Regions from separate parts of the Mesorhizobium sp. M4A.F.Ca.ET.022.05.2.1 genome, predicted to be linked through region 2. Evidence: predicted binding sites of a transcription regulator. Region 2 holds the regulator's gene; the other holds the start of a gene.
What was found. The regulator HrcA, encoded in region 2, represses chaperone genes, less so after heat shock. The targets are predictions, from matches to a motif close to GTTAGCACTCNCNNNNNGNGAGTGCTAAC.
Positions count from the first base shown of each region.

Region 1 (10,262 bases), on a different contig from region 2:
GAAGGGAAAGGCGCGCGCGTATTCGACATATTCGGCCGGCGTCACGGTCGCGTCGACATGCAGTACCGCGATGTCGGCTTCCGGCCTGGCCGCCGTGCCGGCAAGGATCCGGACCGAATGGCCACGGCGCTTCAGCTCTTCCAGCAGGTCGAAGAGCATATACGGGCTATCACGGCGTAGCAGCAGCCCACGCCGGCTCTGAAACCGGTCGAACTCATGCGTGATGACCGCGATGCGTGCCATGCGCCCCATTGGCTTCTCGAGCGTCCTCGATTATTCGATCGAATACAATGCGCTAACCAACCCAGGGTTTGCATGACAGAGCACTGGAATGCAATTCGCAAACACTGGCAGTTGCTCGGCTCGCCGTTGCGGCCGCCGGCTCAGGTGGTCGAGGCCTATGAACGCGAGCTCGAGCTTGCGCAATCGCACGTCGTCATGCTCGGCGTGACACCGGAGCTCGCCGGACTTGGCGCCACAATGATTGCGGTCGACGAGTCCGCCGACATGATCGCCGGCATCTGGCCGGGCGACACCGATATGCGCAAGGCGGTGCGAGGCGACTGGTTCGACCTGCCGTTTCCCGGTGCGAGCATCGACGCGCTGATCGGCGATGGATGTCTCTCGGCGATCGGCGACGCCGAAGCAAGACGGGCGCTTTTTTTGGCGATCGCGAGCGTGCTCAAGGCCGACGGCCGCGCCGGCATAAGGCTTTACGCCTCTCCCGAAACCCCGGACGACCCGAAGGATGTCCGCGCCCTGGCGCTGGGCGGTGGCGTCTCGACCTTCCACGAGCTCAAATGGCGCGTGGCCATGACCGCAATCAGCGGCGTGCCCGACTACATCATACCGGTGACGAGAATCTTCGAACAATTTGAAGCGATTTTCCCCGATCGCGTGGAGCTTTCGGCGCGCACCGGATGGGACCTGCCGGTCATCGGCACCATCGACGTCTACCGCAACTCTTCGGCTATCTACAGCTTCGCCCCGGCTGACGCGGTGATTGGCGAGGCGCATGCGTTCTTCGACAATGTCGGCGTCGTTCCGACCGGCACCTACGGGCTCGCCGAACGTTGCCCGCTGCTGGTGCTGCGCTCGCCAAGGCGCTAAGGGGCACCTATGAAATTCCTTCGCGATCCCATCAGCGAAAGACCGCGTTCCTGATGCGAATCCAGGCCGGGAAAAATTTCGCGCGGTTCGTTCCTTGCGCGCGCCTTGACTCTCGAAACCCTCCGGCCTATCTCAGCGCCACGTTAGCACTCGCCTTGCGTGAGTGCTAACTCATATCCGGCCTCGCCGGATGGAGGAACAGTTCTCACCGTTCTCATCGAGGAAGACACTTATGGCAAAGTCCAAGTTCCGCCCGCTTCATGACCGCGTGGTCGTTCGCCGGGTCGAATCCGAATCCAAGACCGCCGGCGGGATCATCATCCCGGATACGGCGAAGGAGAAGCCGCAGGAGGGCGAGATCATCGCCGTCGGCTCCGGCGCTCGCGACGAAGCCGGCAAGCTCGTGCCGCTCGACGTCAAGGCCGGCGACCGCATCCTGTTCGGCAAGTGGTCCGGCACCGAAGTCAAGCTCAATGGCGAAGACCTTCTGATCATGAAGGAATCCGACATCATGGGCATCATCGGCTGAACATCGGCCTCACCGTCAACTGAATCTTGAATCTGCGGGTTCGCCCCGAACCCCTGCCAGGAGCTTACAATGGCTGCAAAAGACGTAAAATTCTCCCGTGATGCCCGCGAGCGCATGCTGCGCGGCGTCAACATCCTTGCCGACGCGGTGAAGGTGACGCTGGGCCCCAAGGGCCGCAACGTCGTCATCGACAAGTCGTTCGGCGCCCCGCGCATCACCAAGGACGGCGTCACCGTCGCCAAGGAGATCGAACTTGAGGACAAGTTCGAGAACATGGGCGCGCAGATGGTCCGCGAAGTCGCTTCGAAGACCAACGACATCGCCGGCGACGGCACCACGACCGCGACCGTTCTCGCCCAGGCGATCGTCCAGGAAGGCCACAAGGCGGTTGCCGCAGGCATGAACCCGATGGACCTGAAGCGCGGCATCGACCTCGCCGTGACCGAAGTCGTCGTCGCTCTCGGCAAGGCCGCCAAGAAGATCAAGACCTCCGAGGAAGTCGCTCAGGTCGGCACGATCTCGGCCAATGGCGACGAGTCGGTCGGCGCCATGATCGCGGAAGCGATGCAGAAGGTCGGCAACGAAGGCGTCATCACCGTCGAGGAAGCCAAGACCGCCGAGACCGAGCTGGAAGTCGTCGAAGGCATGCAGTTCGACCGCGGCTACCTGTCGCCCTACTTCGTCACCAACGCCGACAAGATGGTCGCCGATCTGGAAGACGCCTACATTCTCCTCCACGAGAAGAAGCTGTCCAACCTGCAGGCCATGCTGCCGGTGCTCGAGGCTGTCGTGCAGACCTCGAAGCCGCTGCTCATCATCTCGGAAGACGTCGAAGGCGAGGCGCTGGCCACGCTGGTCGTCAACAAGCTGCGCGGTGGCCTGAAGATCGCCGCCGTCAAGGCTCCGGGCTTCGGTGACCGCCGCAAGGCCATGCTGGAAGACATCGCCATCCTCACCGGTGGCCAGGTCATCTCGGAAGACCTCGGCATCAAGCTCGAGAACGTCGGCCTCAACATGCTCGGCCGCGCCAAGAAGGTGTCGATCTCCAAGGAGAACACCACCATCGTCGACGGCGCCGGCAAGAAGGCCGAGATCCAGGGCCGCGTCGCCCAGATCAAGCAGCAGATCGAGGAGACCACCTCGGACTACGACAAGGAGAAGCTGCAGGAACGTCTGGCGAAGCTCGCCGGCGGCGTTGCGGTGATCCGCGTCGGCGGTGCGACGGAAGTCGAAGTCAAGGAAAAGAAGGACCGCGTCGATGACGCCCTCAACGCGACCCGCGCGGCCGTCGAAGAAGGCATCGTTGCTGGTGGTGGCGTCGCGCTGCTGCGCGCTTCGGCCAACATCAAGGCCACCGGCGTCAATGCCGACCAGGCCGCCGGCATCAACATCGTGCGTCGTGCGCTTCAGGCTCCGGCCCGCCAGATCGCGGCCAACGCCGGTGCGGAAGCATCGATCGTTGCCGGCAAGATCCTTGAGAACAAGGGCGCGACCTTCGGCTACAACGCCCAGACCGGCGAGTATGGCGACATGATCGCCATGGGTATCGTCGATCCGGTCAAGGTTGTCCGTACGGCTCTTCAGGACGCGGCCTCGGTCGCCGGCCTGCTGGTCACCACCGAAGCCATGATCGCGGAGGCTCCGAAGAAGGAGTCGGCTGGCGGCGGCATGCCTGGCGGCATGGGCGGCGGCGGCATGGGCGGCATGGGCGGCATGGATTTCTAATCCAGCTCTGGCAGCTTTCGCAACGAGAGGGCGGCATCAATGCCGCCCTCTTTTTTTGCGAACCTCGGTCCGATGAACGATCGACGCCAACGCCGGCCATCGGCGTTAGGGCAACCTCAAAAGAACTGTCGAGTTGGTTGCGCGCGGCTTTGCGTCATCAGAGGCGCAAGGCGGTCGCGTGTGAGGATTGCGCGCTCCCATAGGCGGTTTCGGCATGTGCCTCGCCTTCGACATCGACATTGCGGCCAAGCAGGAAATCGGCGGCTTTCGAGGCATGGCTTGCGGCGCGGAAGATGGCGCGGTTGTCCTCGCGCAAAACCGTCAGCCATGAGCCGATGTAGTCGGCATGGCGCACGCTCGGCTCGATGCCGAGACTGCTGCAGATGAAGGCTGATGCGATTTCGGCGACCAGTTCCTCGCGCGCATAGGTGTTGGACCCGAAGGAGCCGGACAGGTCGCGCGCGAGTCGCCTCGGGTGGCCGGTCCAGTGTCCAAGCTCGTGAAAGCAGGTCCGGTAATAGTCGATCTGGTGGAAGAAAGCCGGCTGCGGCGGCACCTGTATGGTGTCGCTGCCGGGCATGTAGAAGGCGCGCTCGCCGCCGATGCGAAAATCAGCGCCGGTTGCATGAATGAGCGCCTCGGCCTGCGGGACCATCTCGCGCTCAGGCAGAGGCTCGCCGGCGGCGTAAAGATGTTCGGGCAGATTATCGCACTGCGCGACATCGAAGACGGTGAAGCGCTTCAGGAAGGGCACCGCCTGCGGTTCGTCGCCATCGGTGTCGGCGCGTTGCTTTTCGTTCTTGGGAACAAAGCGGTCAGCGTGAACGATGGTGGTGCCGTGCTCGCCCTTCCTGACATTGCCGCCAAGCGAAAGCGCCTGCCGGAAGGTGAGCCAGTTCTGGCTGGGGAAACCGCGCTCGATGACCGCGCCCCACAGGATCAGGATATTGATGCCGGAATATCGGCGCTGGGTGGCCGCATTCCGCGGCAGGCCGAGGCCTGTCCTTGCCCTGCCCCACGGCTTGACCCATGGCACGGTGCCGCGCTCCAGTTCGGCAATGATGCGGTCGGTGATTTCCTGATAAAGGCTGGCGCCGGTGCGCCCGCCACTGTCTGCGCCAGCCTGTCGGCTGCCGCAACGTTTGTTGTTTGCACGCATCGTGATGTCCTCCGCTCTACAATCGCGCGCCCTCCCCGGAAGCGGGGTGGGCGGCAAAAGCGACCGGAAAGGCCCGCCGTCGGAGGCGGACTGCATCAGCAGGACCGGAACGGAGTGGAGGACCCGAAAGCGACAAGCGAAGGGTTGCGGGACGCCGCGGCGGGCCTAGAAGGGAGTGCTGCCCACCCTGCGCCAGGGGGAAGGCCACAATAGAAAGACGCCGGCCGACAGGCCGGCGACCGTCAGCAGCCGAAGGCTGCCCCGCGCCAGGGGGCGATGCCGCAGGGCCAAGACCGCCTGAGCTTGCCGAAGAAAAGCGGGCTCGGTTCACGAGCACCCGGCCAGCGACTTCAGGCGCGGGCGCTCAGGATTGTTGTTGGCGCCCACGGCAGCTGGATGACCGCAACAAGATTACGAGGAGCGACAGCAAAGCCAGCTGCCACAAACGGCACGCTCCGGCAACAACAGCGTGGCCGGTCTACAGATGCTGCCCCGCACGAGAGCCAGCACGCTTTGAGCGCGCATCGGCGATGCAAGCGTTGCAAGCTGGCCATGTCCACAAGGTCGGCGACCACTATATCGCCGACCACCAACGCGGGCGTACCGTCTAAGTGCAGACCTTTCGCGAGTGCGCGGACCGCGCATTTCATCTGCGATGGCCGGATCTTGCATTCCCGCTTGAGCTGCTCAACGTCAAGGCCTACACGCGCTGCGATCTTGAGAGTGACCCTTCAACTGGGGGAAATCATAAGGGCGCGGTGGAATTCGTCGAACTTTCCCTGTTTTCTCGAGGCGAGTGCGGCGAAGGCTGGGAATTGGGAATCCGGTCCCAGGACCGGGAACTGTTTGATCACAAGCTTCAGATTGGGTTCATGCTTGAAGGCTTTTTGGTAGTTGATATCAGCCAGTCTGCAATGCGGACAGTTGTGGTAGTCATTGAATATGACCAGAACGGCATCGCCTTGCGGGTTGCCGGCGATTGGCGAAGGAGATCGTTGTCGAATGCGCCGCTCCACTTTTGCCTGTCGGTCGACCACGCCTGCCGGTGCAGGTTCGCGCTATATTGGCTCGCCAGCAAGGCGAGGAGTAAAAGAAGAGCTGCGACAGTGATGGCAGTCGGCTTAGACATGAGTCTCCAATCCATGGACGGCGTGGCAGCAACGGCCGCCTTTTTGGTGTAAAATGGGTCAGTTTTGATCGTGCCCCGCAGTTGCTACAGGCGCACAGGTGCCGGTGCGATCTGGCGGTTTCTCAAATACGGCTTTGCGCCATCGGGTCCACCCCAATAGCTGAGCGTCGTTCGCACGGGGAATTGTGTTCACCACGCCGGGCGACTTGACCGTCCACCGCCGGAGCGCTGAACGGTCCGCTAGTGAGGCGCTCCCCGAATCGTCGTTTATCCCGCTCGCCCCGGACCGGGTGACAGCCAGCGTTGCCGCTACGCTGCGGAGAAAAACCGTCAGCGCGTGGCATTCGGACATAAGCTGATCGACGCCAAGAATAAGCCCCACGGAGGTGACCGGTGCGGCCGGAACAAGAAAGAGCGTTGCAGCCATTGTGACGAGGCCTGCACCGGTAATGCGGGTTGTTCCGTTCGAAGGGAACAATGCGACAAACAGCATGAGGATCCGGCAGCCGATCGGGAGATCAGTTTTCGTCGCTTGGGCGATGAAAAGGGCGGCGAGCATCATATTCGTGCCGTCCAGATTGAATGGAATGAGACCCACGACCGAATGCGTGGCGCCGGCCCTTTCCATCTTCTCCATGAGCGAGGCCAGCGCGGCCTCTGAGGAGGACATTGCGAGCAGCAGCTCGTCCTTGATGTATCGGACGAGAGAGAAGAGCGAGCGGCCGTTGTAGCGGCAGACCGCGCCGAACAGGACCGAGAGGAACAAGACTTGCAGGATGTCGCCTTCCGCGAAGGCATTGGCAATCGTTGACGGGATGATGTTCATCAGGAAGCTGGTCACGGACTGCTCGTGAGCCGTGGCCACATAGCCCTTAACGGCTTGGACATCGAGCGAGGCCGGATCGATGTTGAGGCCGGCGCCAGGCTGAACGATATTCGCGACAATCAGCCCGACAACAAAAGCGAGCGTCGAAAAGGTGAGAAAATAGACCATCGCCTTGGCGGCAACTCGGCCGACCTTCTGCAGATCGCTCATGCCGGCAATGCCGGTCGCCATTGTCAGGAAGATGACAGGTACGGTGATTATCTTGACGACATCGACGAAGGCATCGCCGAGCGGCTTCAGGCTGTGGCCGGTCTCCAAATGGAAATAGCCGATTGCGGCACCCAGGATTATGGCGGCAAGTACCTGCACGTAGGTCCGGGCAAAATGGCGCTTGCGGGGCGCTGCGATCGCGCGGGGAACTCTTGGAACCAACACCGTCTCTCTCCTTGACCGGATCGGGGTGGGGCTCCTCCCTCTCCCATGCAGTGCTCCGGTCGAACGCTGCGCCCACTTCGGCGCAAACGATGTGCCAAATAGCAAAGAGGGGAAAACGCGCAGGACCTCACGCAATGCTTGCGATTCGCTCTCCCACACTCGTGCAGTGGTTGCCTGTCGCAACTATGGAAGGGTCGATTCTTGGGAACTCCAAAGGCCGCTCTTTGCGTCGAGCAGCTTGGCTGCCTGGAAGGTTCCCTCTTTGCCTTGCGGTCTGCGAGCTGAGTCCAGATCGTCATCATTTGGCTGCGCGCCGCACGGGGCTCGAAAGATTCAATCGAGGACGGGTCCTCTTGGAAAACGGGGGCAGCGTTGGTCAAGCCCTTCCACCCTGCTGTCCCAATGGTGTTCAGAAGCTCAGTTCACGATCAAGCGATGGATCAGCGTCATCTGGCGTTTGCGCCATCGCGGCGGCGTTGCAACGGGTCTGCCAAAGATGAGAAGGCCGCGAGGCAGGGTCCGAGACCTAGACTCCAACCTCATAGCGCGCTCGGCTCGCGTTCGGAAGGTTCGAACCGCAGCACGATCAGGTGGCGACACCGTTGGTCGGAACCGGAACCCGACGAATGATCGTTCGTGACCGACATCTGTGAACAAGCAGTATGTGTCATTGCAATCACCACCCGTTGCGCGGAAATGCCCATATGGCCGTGAATGAACTGGATTTGGTGATTTTCCAGATGGCGGTGGAAAGCGTCCGCTTGCTCTCTTCAAGCTTTGATGAGAAGGCGGCTGAGATAGCCACGAGGAGCCGTGGTAGCCTTCTTTTTGACGTGCGGGTGGACGGTGACCTGGAGGTCCAGCGAGTCGCAGCCATTGGATATCCAGGCGACAAGATCGGTGTGGTGGCATTGGACCGAGAGGGCCTTGTTAGCTGTTGTTGCCTAGTCAATGGCACCTTCTCACCTTTCATTGCACCGTTGGAGAACTGGACCAGCATGCCCCTTTCGATGCAGGCCCAGATCGATGTCACAGGCTATGCGAGGCTCCTTCTGGCCGCCTTGCGAAATGCTGGACATATGCTGGACAGGTAGCATCGCGATGATGTCTGTGATGAGATGGTGCAAACGGCTGGATGAGGCGATCGCTTGCTGGCAGCTTTGGCAACAAAGCGATCGGTGAGTTCGCAATGCTGGAACACGTCCTTTAGACTCTGCAGTTAAGTTAGCGGACTACCATCTGACGAATGCCCTCTGACAGTCTGCATGGCGCGGCATGCCCTCTTAGGAATGCAGCCGTGGTTCTACACCATCGGCTGTTTTTGTGTCGAAGGCGACGGGCACGCCATGAACGAAGGAAGCGGCCGCCAACAGTTCCTCCAACTCGCGGTCGGTGGCCTTGCATGCCGGCATTAGTGTTCGGATGGCGCGGATCGCCTGCGCCATGGAGAGAAAGCGGACCCTTCCCCTGGAAAGGACATAGGCTTCTGCGGCTTTTTCGACGGTGACGGTGTGAAACGAATTGGTCATGACGAATTCCTCCCTGAACCCTGACCAACCCGACTTATGGCACGAATTCGACCGCCTTCAAGCCTATGTCCGATTGCGGACAATAGCTGCGATTCGTTCAAAACCGCTGATGCTTTTGGGCGACCTGGTGAGGGGCAAGGAGACGTCGGCTGAACCCGTTTCAACCGACATGCTTCAGGCAGCGGCCAGGCCGAAATAACGCTGCTCCTCCTTGTCATAAGCGCCATGTGTGAGCTTTATCAATCCGGCACGGTCGATGATCGTGATCTCGCCGCGCTTGGCGTGCACCAGTCCTCGATACTCAAGCATTTGCAGGGCCGTGGTGACCCCGGGCGGTGGGCGCGAGCATGGTCGCCAGAAATTCATGCGTCGGGAGGATCTTATCTCCTTCCGCACGGTCGTGGACCATCAGCTGCCAGCGGGCCAGCCGTTCTTCGATCTTGGAGTGGCCATTGACCAGTGCCGTCCGGCATGATTGGACGAGGAACGCGTGGGCATAATCCAGCACTGAGGTGCGAAGCGACGGGCTAATCGCAGGGCGAAGGTTTTCAACCGGCAGGCGCCAGGTAGTGCTTTCCTTTCCGAGAATGACGGCAATTCCTTTCATCCCGTCATAGCCGACAATGCCGACTTCACCTTGCCGCCCGCCGGTCATGGTGGCGACCACCGACGCGATGCCCCTCTCGGGAAAATATACGTTCTTGATCGGCTGATGCGCGACCTCCAACTGGTCCTTGATGCCCGGTTCGACGTGATGCAGCGATGGTCGCAAAAGCGCGAAGTCCTGCGGGGTGAGGGCTTCAGCACCTGGTCGCGAAAGAGGGATCGGGCAAGGCTCTCTTCCAACGGGGCAAGAGCGCGTACGTCTTACTGTCGGCTGCACCGAAGTAAATGCCGGCCGATGCCAAAGCATAGGCTTCGAAACGCGCGATTGCAAAGCCCTGTCGGGGCAGTGCAGTCATGCTAGAAGTCGCGCCGCCTACGATAGGCAGCGGATGACATGATTCCCTTCTGCGGCGGCCACCAAGAACGGCTCGGGCACGCTTTAATCGTTCATACACAAGCTCGCAGGAATGTAAGCAGCGGAACAATCGGGTGATTCGTACCGCCCTGCCCTTTCAGAGATCAAGTCATTGGACGTCAATTCGGCTGGAACGCCTCGTCGAACGGCCCAGGAAAATGCAGCCGGATGAGCAATGGTGGTTCACCTTATGTGCGGTCCCGGATATGCGGTCCGGCGGCTCATCTCCCAATAGCTTGTCGATGGGGAAGTGGAACTCGTCATGTCGCCGCGAACCGTCACCGCGCTAGCGGGGCTCTTTTGAAGACGCCGGTGTTTTTCTTTGTGGAACTGAATCTGTGAGGTGATTGATGCATGAATCAAACATTTGCGTATTTCCGCTGCATCGGCGACGTATATTGGTCGAAAGTATCGCCCAGGCCCTCGAGACCAAGAACGGCGAGGCGGCGAGTGCGTTCTGGCGCTGTGCTGCCAAGAAAATGCTCATTCAATTGTCCGATGTAGGAATTGCGCCAGAGCTCGCTGCGCAGGAGGTTGGAAGCCTTCTTCATGCGGTCTTGGACGACATGGCCAACCGAACGGTAATGCACAAAGCATAGGCTCGGGCGCTGTTGGACCGCGCGTCAGCTCGGGTCCTTATCAGGGGACTGCTCCGACTGGCCGACGGTCCGGCCAAACCGGCATACCGGCAAAGGTTTGAGGTTGCGATCGCTCACGGCGGCCGGTCCAATATTCTAAGACGACCTCAGAAGCCACGTTGGCTTCTTTGGACGAAGCGGAGGGGCGCCATTTTGGCGTG
Region 1 covers NZ_RZOJ01000032.1:119-10,380, forward strand. Annotated here, with positions in the region: partial or broken gene EN745_RS06165 (hypothetical protein) at 1-243, opposite strand, end outside; gene EN745_RS06170 (class I SAM-dependent methyltransferase) at 316-1,110, shown strand; gene groES (co-chaperone GroES) at 1,343-1,639, shown strand; gene groL (chaperonin GroEL) at 1,709-3,364, shown strand; gene EN745_RS06185 (zincin-like metallopeptidase domain-containing protein) at 3,522-4,523, opposite strand; gene EN745_RS36835 (hypothetical protein) at 5,135-5,704, shown strand; gene EN745_RS06195 (cation:dicarboxylase symporter family transporter) at 5,711-6,910, opposite strand; gene EN745_RS06200 (hypothetical protein) at 7,618-8,007, shown strand; gene EN745_RS06205 (hypothetical protein) at 8,197-8,442, opposite strand; gene EN745_RS37445 (hypothetical protein) at 8,617-8,751, opposite strand; gene EN745_RS06210 (hypothetical protein) at 8,744-9,214, opposite strand; gene EN745_RS36840 (DUF6074 family protein) at 9,814-10,062, shown strand.
Region 1: the regulator HrcA is predicted to act here: its motif matches at 1,253-1,281, upstream of groES (co-chaperone GroES).

Region 2 (10,262 bases):
AGACGCGGCGCCGCAACCTCGCCACCGAGGGCATCTGGCTCGGCCGGCTGGTGGCCTCGCTGATGCCGGACGAGCCGGAGGCGGTAGGGCTGTTGGCGCTGATGCTGTTTGCCGAAGCGCGGCGGGCGGCGCGACGCAGCCCGGAAGGTGACTTTGTGCCGCTTGCCGAGCAGGACACCGCGCTCTGGGACGACACGTTGATCGACGAGGCGGAAGACCTGCTCGAACGTGCCGCCGCCAAGGGGATCATCGGCCGCTACCAGCTGGAGGCGGCCGTGCAATCGGCCCACACGGCGCGGCGGCGCGGCGGCCGCACCGACTGGGCAGCGATCCGCCAGCTTTACGACGCGCTGCTGGCCCTCGCCGGCTCGCCTGTTGTGGCGATCAACCGCGCCGTGGCGATCGCCGAGGATGAGGGCGCTGCGGCCGGGTTGGCAGCGCTTTACGTGCTGGGTGACGACAAGCGGCTGGATGACTATCAGCCCTACTGGGCTGCCCGCGCCGGCCTGCTGGCGAGGCTCGGCACGACCGGATTGGCGGCCGAGGCTTACGACCGCGCGATCGGCCTCGAACGGGACCCGGCCGTGCGCCGCTTCCTGCAGGAAAAGCGGGCGAAGCTCACAGCGGGCAGCAACTAGGCCGCGGCGCGATTAGAGCGTCGCCAGCCAACTCCCATCTCTTCCATTTGGGATGGTGCTTTCCGGAAAGGCCTCGGCTTCCTGCTCGATGGGCTCTCTCCAGGACAAGGTTCCGGCCTGCTATGATGGCCTTTTCCCGGCACCTGGTTAAGAGGCCGCTCACCACATCGCGTGGGCGGCATTCAGTTTGTGGATCAGCTCATGATCGCGCAGCCTGGCCCACAGGCGCTCGATATCGGGCCAGGCAGCGGCGACCTTGCCGATCTCGGGATGCCAGGCCACCAGCATGATCAGGTAGATGTCGGCCAGCGATAGCTGCTCGCCCACCAGCCAGTCGCGGCCGGCGAGGGCCTTGTCGAGGATGGCAAAGCCGCGCTCCGTCTCGTTCAGCGCGGCCTGTTTCACCGCCTCCACGCCGTCCGGCGTCACGGTGTAGCGATGGGCATAATAGTAGCGCAGCCCCGCCGGGTAGAGGACCGACGACATGAAGGCCATCCAGCGCAGGAAGTCGGCGCGGCCGGGCGAACCCGCCGCCGGCGCCAGCCCGGCTTCCGGATGGCGCTCGGCGAGCAGGATGCAGATCGCCGCCGACTCGGTGATCGATCGGCCGTCCGGCAAGGTCAGCACCGGCACCTGGTTCAACGGGCTGATGTCGAGGAAGGCCTGGTCGGGCGGGTCCTTCTTCGGCACGTCGATCTGGTCAAACGGCGCGCCGGCCAGGGCAAGCGCCGCCTCGACGACGAAGCCGCCGCTGCCGGGGCGTGTGTAAAGTCTGTACATCAAATCCCTCCCAACCGCCCGCGCGGGGCCGGTGGAGGTTTGCACTGGAAGCGGTGCCGCGCTCAAGCGCGGCGCGGACGCCACACGGGTTTTTTCAGCGGTCCAGCGTCCCGCGACCGTTCATTGAGGAGGCTTACGCCCCCAGCCCGTCGAACAGGATGGTCGACAGGTAGCGTTCGGCGAAGGACGGGATGACGACGACCAGGGTCTTGCCCTTGTTCTCTGGCCGCGAGCCGACGACGATCGCCGCCTGCAGCGCGGCGCCCGACGAGATGCCGACCGGCACGCCTTCGAGGCGGGCGACAAGCCGCGCATTGGCGACGGAATCCTCGTTGGAGACCCTGACAATCTCGTCATAGATCGTGGTGTCGAGGATCTTCGGCGCGAAGCCGGCGCCGATGCCCTGGATCTTGTGCGGGCCGGGCTGGCCGCCGGACAGCACCGGCGAAGCCTCCGGCTCGACGGCGACGACATGCAGCGAGGGCTTGCGCTTCTTCAGCACCTGGCCGACGCCGGTGATGGTGCCGCCGGTGCCGATGCCGGCGACGAAGATGTCGACCTCGCCCTGGGTGTCGTTCCAGATCTCCTCGGCCGTGGTGCGGCGGTGGATCTCGGGGTTGGCCGGATTCTCGAACTGCTGCGGGATGATGGCGTCGGGCAAGGTGGCGGCAAGCTCGTCGGCCTTGGCGATGGCGCCCTTCATGCCCTTGGGACCTTCGGTCAGCACCAGCTCGGCGCCGAGCAGCGCCAGCATCTTGCGCCGCTCGACCGACATCGTCTCCGGCATGGTCAGGATCAGCTTGTAGCCCTTGGCGGCGGCGGCGAAGGCGAGCGCAATGCCGGTGTTGCCGGAGGTCGGCTCGATCAGCGTCGTCCTGCCGGGGGCGATCCTGCCAGAGGCTTCCAGCGCCTCGATCATGGCAACGCCGATACGGTCCTTGACCGAGGCGATCGGGTTGAAGAATTCGAGCTTGGCCAAGAGATTGGCGACGACGCCCTTTTCCTTCGCGAACTTGTCGAGCCGCACCAGGGGGGTGTCGCCGATCGTCTCGGTGATCGAATTGAAGACGCGGCCGCGGCCGGGCACGCGCGCGGAGGTGACGGGCTTGTTCATTGTTTCGCTCCCAGGACAGGCAATTGCATCAGCGACAGAATAGGGCTTTCAGCCGCGCAAGATAGGCTGCCGGTCGAAAATATCCGAGTGGCGCGCGTGCTGAAAACGCTGCCGCCCCGGAAAAGCATTTTCCGGATCGGCTTGTTTCCGGAATGGTTTGGCCGAAACGGAAGCGCGATGAGACGGGTGCTCTATTGCCTGGCCGCGATCGCCGCCGCCGCGCCGACCATGAAGCCGGCGGCCGTGCGGTTCAGCGCCCTCAGCGCGCGCGGCGACTTCAGGAACCAGCGCGCCTTCGCAGCGAGCGCCAGATAGGGCACCAGCACGACCAAGAGGACAATGACGGTGAGCGCGACGAGGATGCCATAGTCGGCCAGCGTGATCGTCTTCAGGTCGACGATGGTCGGCGTGATGGCGAGGTAGAAGATCATCGTCTTCGGATTGCCGAGCGTCACCGTGAGGCCGGCAAGGAAGGAGGCGACGAGCCCGCCCTTGCCCTTTCGCGCCTCGACAGTCTCCGGCGTGATGCCGCTGGTCCAGAAGCGCCAGCCGAGGAAAGCGAGATAGGCGACGCCGGCCCATTTGATGGCGAGAAAAACCATGCCGAAAGTCTGCGCGACGAAGGCAAGACCGAGCATGACGGCGGTGAGATAGGTGAGATCGCCGAGGATCAGGCCAAACGACATCGCCAGCGACGAACGGAAGCCGGAACCCAGCGCCCGCGCCACAAGCGCGGTGACGCCGGGGCCCGGAATGGCAGCGGCGATGCCGAGGGCGGCGCTGTAAGCGACAAATCCGGTGAGCGTCATGGCTTTCGGTCCAGATGAGTGCGCCTTGTCGCATACATCCGAATGGAATTGAATTTCCTGAGGACTGGATTCGATTGCACCAGATCTCGCCGGGTCAACCCGAGGCGGCCCCAACAGGATTCCCCAGGCCGGCTCAATCAGGACCGGCCGTCGCCATAGGTGACGCGCCAGATGGTGCCGTTGCCGTCCTCGGTGAGGATCAGCGCGCCGTCCTTCGCGACAGTGACGCCGACCGGCCGGCCCCAGACATCGTCGTCGGAGATGACGAAGCCGGTGGCGAAATCCTCATACGCGCCGGTCGGCTTGCCATCCTCAAATTTCAGCCGCACCACCTTGTAGCCGGTGCGCACGCCGCGGTTCCAGGAGCCGTGCAGGGCGACGAAGGCATCGCCCTGATACTCGGCCGGGAAGCTCTTTTTGTCATAGAAGGCGATGCTGAGCGGCGCCGAATGCGCCTGCATCAGCACGTCGGGAACAGTGACCTTGCCAGCAAGGTCGGGGCGCGCGCCCTTGTGGCGCGGGTCCTCGTTGGCGCCGATGTAATACCAGGGCCAGCCATAGAAGCCGCCTTGCCTGACCGTCGTCGCATATTCGAATGGCACGTTGTCGCCGAGCCCGTCGCGCTCGTTGACGACGCACCAGAGCGCGCCTGTCTGAGGCTGCACCGTCATGCCGGAGCAGTTGCGCAGGCCGGTGGCGAAGCTGCGCCGGTTCCTGCCGTCCGGATCGAAGGCCAGAACGTCGGCGCGCCCTTCCTCCGATCCCCAGCTCGCGCCGAGCGGTGCCGACGCCGCCCATTGCGCGAGCCCGCCTTCCGGCTCGGCGCCGATGTCCTCGGCGACGTTGGAGCCCGATCCGACCGACAGGTAGAGCGTCTTGCCATCAGGCGAAAAGATGATGTCGCGCGTCCAGTGATGGCTGGAGGGGATGTCCGGGACGATGGTTTCCGGCTTGCCCTGCGCCTTCAGGTCACCGTCGCGGTAAGCGAAGCGCACGACGCTGTTGCTGTTGGCGACATAGACCCATTGCGGCCTGTCGCCCGACGGGTAGAAGGCGATGCCATAGGGCCGGGTCAACCCTTCAGCGAAAATGGCTTGCTGCGCCGGCCTCGCGCCGCCATCGGCGAGGCGATAGACGCGGATCTGGTTGGCCTTGCTGTCGGCGACAAACAGGTCGCCATTGGGTGCCACGCGTACGACGCGTGGATTGTCGATGCCGGAAGCAACGAGTTCGATGGAGAAGCCGGGCGGTAGAAGCGGCTTGACCCCTTCGGGACGATCGCCAACGCCCGGGCCGTTCGATGACGAGCGGGTGCGGTAGGGCGCCGGCAGGTCCTGCGGCTTGATCAGCCGGCGCACTCCCGGACGGTCGGCCTTCCAGTCGCCGAAAGCCTTGCTGCCGGTCAACACCGGCTGGTCCGCAAGCGCTGCGGTGGCGACGAGAATGGCAACTCCCGCAAGACTGGCAAACCGGATCATACCGTCCTCCAGGGTTGGTTTGGCCATGGTCAGTCAAGGCCAGGTACGGGACAAACGGAAAAATCAGACCGGCGTTCCGCAACGAAGGGGGCACAGGTGAACTTAAGGGTGGTAGTGTGGGTGCTCAGCTGCCTTCCGCATAGAAATCATCGTCCAGGCGCCTTTCCAACGCGACCAGATCGGCCGGCAGCGGCAGGCCCATGGCGCGCAATTCCTGCAACTTCTCGCGCAGCTGCTCCTGGATCTCGTGCTGGTCCTCGGGCTGGTTGACCATTTCCTCGAGCAGCAGGCTGATCTGGGCCTTGAGCGATTCCAGCGCCATTTTTCTTCTCCTCCACTGCCTAGGTGTACTGAGATCCGGTCAGGCCGGGTCGAAAATGGTGGTCTCCGAGAACCGGAGCGGAGCGTACTTGAAGTACGTGAGCACCGGAAGCGCGGGAGATCGCCATTTGCAGGCCGGCCTCACACCTAACGCAGCATGCGCGAAATGAGCTGCGCCGTATAGTCGACCATCGGCACGATGCGGGCATAGTTAAGCCGCGTCGGACCGATGACGCCGAGTGCGCCGACGACACGGGCGTCCTTATCGCGATAGGGCGCCACGACTAGCGACGAGCCGGACAGCGAAAACAGCTTGTTTTCCGAGCCGATGAAGATGCGCACGCCGGGCCCTTCCTCGGCGAGGTCGAGCAGTTGCAGCAGCCCGTCCTGCGTCTCCAGATCCTCGAACAGATGGCGCAGCAATTCGATGTCGGCCTGGGCGGTGACGTTTTCGAGCAGGTTGGCGCGGCCGCGCACGATGAGCCGTGCCGGCAGGCCGCTTTCGGCGCCAGCCCAGACCGCCAGGCCCTTTTCGACCAGGTCCTGCGACAGCGTGTCGAGGGCGGCCCTGGTCTCGTCCTTGATGCGGGCGATCTCGACGCGCGCCTCGGCCAGTGTCCGGCCCCGGATATGGGCGTTGAGGAAGTTGGAGGCCTCGTGCAGCTGCGAGACGGTGGTGCCGGCGGGCAGGTCGACGACGCGGTTCTCGACGTCGCCGTTCTGCGACACCAGCACGGCCAGCGCCTTGGTGGGTTCCAGCTGGATGAACTCGATGTGCTTCAGCGCCACCTCGTTCTTGGCGGCGAGCACAAGGCCGGCGCCGCGCGACATGCCCGACAGCATCTGGCTGGCCTCGGTCAGCATATGCTCCAGCGTGGCGCCCGAGCCGGAGGCGCGCACCTGCGCTTCGATGATGCGGCGCTCCTCGTCGGAGAGGTCGCCAAGCTCCATAAAGGCGTCGACGAAGAAGCGCAGGCCGGTCTGCGTCGGCAAACGGCCGGCCGAGATATGCGGGGCATAGATCAGGCCGAGATGCTCGAGATCGCTCATCACGTTGCGGATGGTGGCCGGCGACAGCGAAGAGGGCAGGATGCGCGACAGGCTGCGCGAGCCGACCGGCTCGCCATCCCTGAGATAGGATTCGACGATGCGCCGGAAGATATCGCGCGAGCGCATATCAAGCGACTGGAGCGCGGGCGACTGCGATGCCGGATCGACTGCCTTGGTCATTCGAGCCAAAACCTCCTGCTCAAATATAGACTTAGGCCGTGCCCGCGCAACCCGGTCCATTTTCCTTTGCGCCATGCGCCGCATGCGTCTACAAGCCGCCAACGAATCCTTGAAAACCAAAAGAAAGAAGAAAGAGGCCTTGATGCGCCCCTCCAAACGCCAAGCCGACGAAATGCGCGCCATCTCCTTCGAGCGCGGCGTCTCCAAGCACGCCGAGGGTTCGTGCCTCGTGAAGTTCGGCGACACGCATGTTCTGTGCACGGCAAGCCTGGAGGAAAAAGTGCCGGCCTGGATGCGCAATTCCGGCAAGGGCTGGGTGACGGCCGAGTACGGCATGCTGCCGCGCTCGACCGGCGAGCGCATGCGGCGCGAGGCTTCAACCGGCAAGCAGGGCGGCCGCACGCTGGAAATCCAGCGGCTGATCGGCCGTTCCTTGCGCGCCGTGGTCGACCTGCAGGCGTTGGGCGAGCAGCAGATCACTGTCGACTGCGACGTGATCCAGGCCGATGGCGGCACCCGTACCGCCTCGATCACCGGCGGCTGGGTGGCGCTCCATGACTGCCTGCGCTGGATGGAGGCGCGGCAGATGGCCAGCGTCGCCAAGGTGCTGAAGGACCATGTCGCGGCGATCTCCTGCGGCATCCATGACGGCCAGCCGGTCCTCGACCTCGACTATCTCGAGGATTCCTCGGCCGGCACCGACGCCAATTTCGTCATGACCGGCAAGGGCGGTATCGTCGAGATCCAGGGCACGGCGGAAGGCGAGCCGTTCTCGGAGGAGCAGTTCGCGTCGCTGATGGGCCTCGCCAAGAAAGGCATTTCGCGCTTGGTCAGCCTGCAGCAGATGGCGGTGGCGTAGGTTTCGAATGCCGAGCCTGGGCACCCCCCTCTGGCCTGCCGGCCATCTCCCCCTCAAGGGGCAAGATTGGATATACGGCCGGCCTTCGCCAATTATCGGCGGTGCAAGGGGTGCAGCGGCACGAGAACTGCCAATCTCCCCCCTTGAGGGGGAGATGGCCGGCAGGCCAGAGGGGGGTGCCTCGTGACACCCTCGGCAATTTTGGAATCAGCGCTCTACGTCACCGACTTGCACGCTGCCGAGCAATTCTATGCCGACGTGCTCGGCCTCGACCTGATCGCCAAGGTCGAAGGCCGCCACGTCTTCTTCCGCTGCGGGACGGGCGTGCTGCTGCTGTTCAACGCCGAGGCGACCAAGATCCCGCCGGCACCCGATGCCAGGCTGAAGGTGCCGCCGCATGGCACGGTGGGCGAGGGCCATCTTTGCTTTGCCGCGAGCGCGGAGGAGATTGCCGGTTGGCGCCAGCACCTCGCGGCGAAAGATGTCGCCATCGAAAGCGACTTCGAATGGCCGCAAGGCGGGCGCTCGATCTATTTTCGCGACCCTTCGGGCAATTCGATCGAATTCGCCGAGCCAAGGATCTGGGGCCTCTGATGCATCAGCTCAACGGACACAAAATCGTCGTTGCCAGCCACAATGAAGGCAAGCTGCGCGAGTTCGCCGACCTGATGGCGCCGTTCGGCTTCGAGGCGAAATCGGCCAAGGAATATGGCCTGCCCGAGCCGGACGAAACCGGCACCACCTTCGAGGAGAATGCCTACATCAAGGCACACGCTGCCGCCAAGGCGACCGGCCTGCCGGCGCTGTCCGACGATTCCGGCCTCTGCGTCGACGCGCTCGACGGCGCGCCCGGCGTCTACACCGCCAACTGGGCCGAGACGCCCGACGGCAGCCGCGACTTCGGCATGGCCATGCAGCGCACGGAAGTGGCGATGCAGGAGGTCGGCGCGGCTGAAGCCGCGCAGCGCACGGGCCGTTTCGTCGCCGTCATCTGCCTGGCGTTTCCCGACGGCGAGGCCGAATATTATCGCGGCGAAGCCGAGGGCACGCTGGTGTGGCCGCCGCGCGGCACGCTCGGCTTCGGCTACGATCCGGTGTTCCTGCCCAATGGTTTCGAAAAGACCTTCGGCGAGATGAGCGCCGAGCAAAAGCACGGCTGGAAGCCCGGCCAGCCGACGGCGCTGTCGCACCGCGCCCGCGCCTTCCAGAAATTCGCCAAAGCGCGGCTGGGCTCGGCCTGAGATGCTGCTCGACCGCGGCCCCGGCTTCGGCGTCTATATCCATTGGCCGTTCTGCGCGGCCAAATGCCCCTATTGCGACTTCAACAGCCATGTCCGCCACCAGCCGGTCGACCAGGAACGCTTTGCGCGCGCGTTCGAGGCGGAACTGGCGACGATGCGCGCCCGCACCGGGCCGCGCGAGGTGACCAGCATCTTCCTCGGCGGCGGCACGCCGTCGCTAATGAAGCCGGAAACGGTGGCCGCCGTGCTGGACGCCGTGGCAAGGAACTGGACGGTGCCCAGCGACATCGAGGTGACGCTGGAGGCCAATCCCTCCTCGGTGGAGGCCGAACGCTTCCGCGGCTACCGCGCGGCGGGCGTCAACCGGGTGTCGCTCGGCGTGCAGGCGCTGAACGACAAGGATCTGCGTTTCCTCGGCCGGCTGCACAATGTCGAGGAGGCGCTGCACGCCATCGGTCTCGCCCGCGAGATCTTTCCGCGCCTCTCCTTCGACCTGATCTATGCCCGGCCGGGCCAGACGCCGGAGGGCTGGCAGGCCGAGCTCGAGCAGGCGATCGGCCATGCCGCCGACCATCTTTCGCTCTACCAGCTGACGATCGAGGAAGGCACGCCGTTCCACGCGCTGCACGCGGCGAAGAAGTTCACCATTCCCGACAACGACCATGCCGCCGATCTCTACGCGCTGACGCAGGAGGTGACCGCCGCGCATGGGCTGCCGGCCTACGAGATTTCCAACCATGCCAGGCCTGGCGCGGAAAGCCGGCACAATCTGACCTACTGGCGCTACGGCGAATATGTCGGCGTCGGCCCCGGCGCGCATGGCCGATTCGTTGAGAACGGCCGCCGCACGGTGACGATCGCCGAGAGGATGCCGGAGACCTGGGCCAATCTGGTCGAGGCCAGGGGCCATGGCGTCACCGGCGGCGAGATTTTGACGCGCTCGGAAGAGGCCGACGAGTTCCTGCTGATGGGGCTGAGGCTGGCCGAAGGCATCGACCTGTCGCGCTACGAGGCGTTTTCCGGACGCGGCCTGTCAAGCGCGCGACTGGCGGTGCTGCAGGAAGAAGGGCTTGTCGCGCCGGTCGGCAATTCGCGGCTGCGGGCGACGACGGCCGGGATGATCGTGCTGGATGCCGTGGTGGCGGACCTGGCGCGCTAAGCCCGAAAGTGATACCGGTTTTCGGACAAGATCATGCTTGAGTAATAACCCTTGAAGAACGTCCTCTGCAGCCAGAACCGCTTGCGCAGCCCGACGGCCGAGCAGGTGTTTTCCAAACGCAGGGATATCGAGGTCGAATCCGCCGGCACCAATCACGACGCCGACAATCCGCTGACGCATGAGCTCGTCGCCTGGGCCGACATCATCTTCGTGATGGAAAAGGCGCACCGCGCCAAGCTGCAGAAGAAATTCCGGTCGAGCCTGAAGAAGGCGCGGTTAATCTGCCTCGACATCCCGGACGACTATGAATTCATGGACCCCGAGTTGGTGCAGCTTCTGGAAGCGAAAGTGCCGCGGTATCTCTAAGGGATACCGCCGTCCCCCCCCGCGTTCGAGAGCCGTCCGCGCCCGTCGCAACCGCACTAAGCGTCGTGCTTGTGGCGGTGTTTGGCGCGGTCTTTCTCGGCGAGCGCCTCTCCGGAGCGAACTGGCTTGGCGTTTTCCTTATCGCGGCGGGGGCGGTGCTGGTCGCTTATCGGGGATAGCGGCACGCTTTCGCGGGCGGTTTTGGTTTCGAGACGGCTGATGAAGATATCGAAGCGATTGGGCATCGTCCGGTCAGTGCTCCGTCGT
Region 2 covers NZ_RZOJ01000160.1:556-10,817, reverse strand. Annotated here, with positions in the region: gene EN745_RS18290 (RNA polymerase sigma factor) at 1-638, shown strand, start outside; gene EN745_RS18285 (glutathione S-transferase family protein) at 798-1,418, opposite strand; gene cysK (cysteine synthase A) at 1,552-2,532, opposite strand; gene EN745_RS18275 (LysE family translocator) at 2,724-3,341, opposite strand; gene EN745_RS18270 (sorbosone dehydrogenase family protein) at 3,479-4,819, opposite strand; gene EN745_RS18265 (hypothetical protein) at 4,944-5,141, opposite strand; gene hrcA (heat-inducible transcriptional repressor HrcA) at 5,288-6,370, opposite strand; gene rph (ribonuclease PH) at 6,513-7,229, shown strand; gene EN745_RS18245 (VOC family protein) at 7,413-7,823, shown strand; gene rdgB (RdgB/HAM1 family non-canonical purine NTP pyrophosphatase) at 7,823-8,470, shown strand; gene hemW (radical SAM family heme chaperone HemW) at 8,472-9,629, shown strand; gene EN745_RS18230 (low molecular weight protein tyrosine phosphatase family protein) at 9,681-9,995, shown strand; partial or broken gene EN745_RS18225 (EamA family transporter) at 10,034-10,174, shown strand; gene EN745_RS18220 (hypothetical protein) at 10,248-10,262, opposite strand, start outside.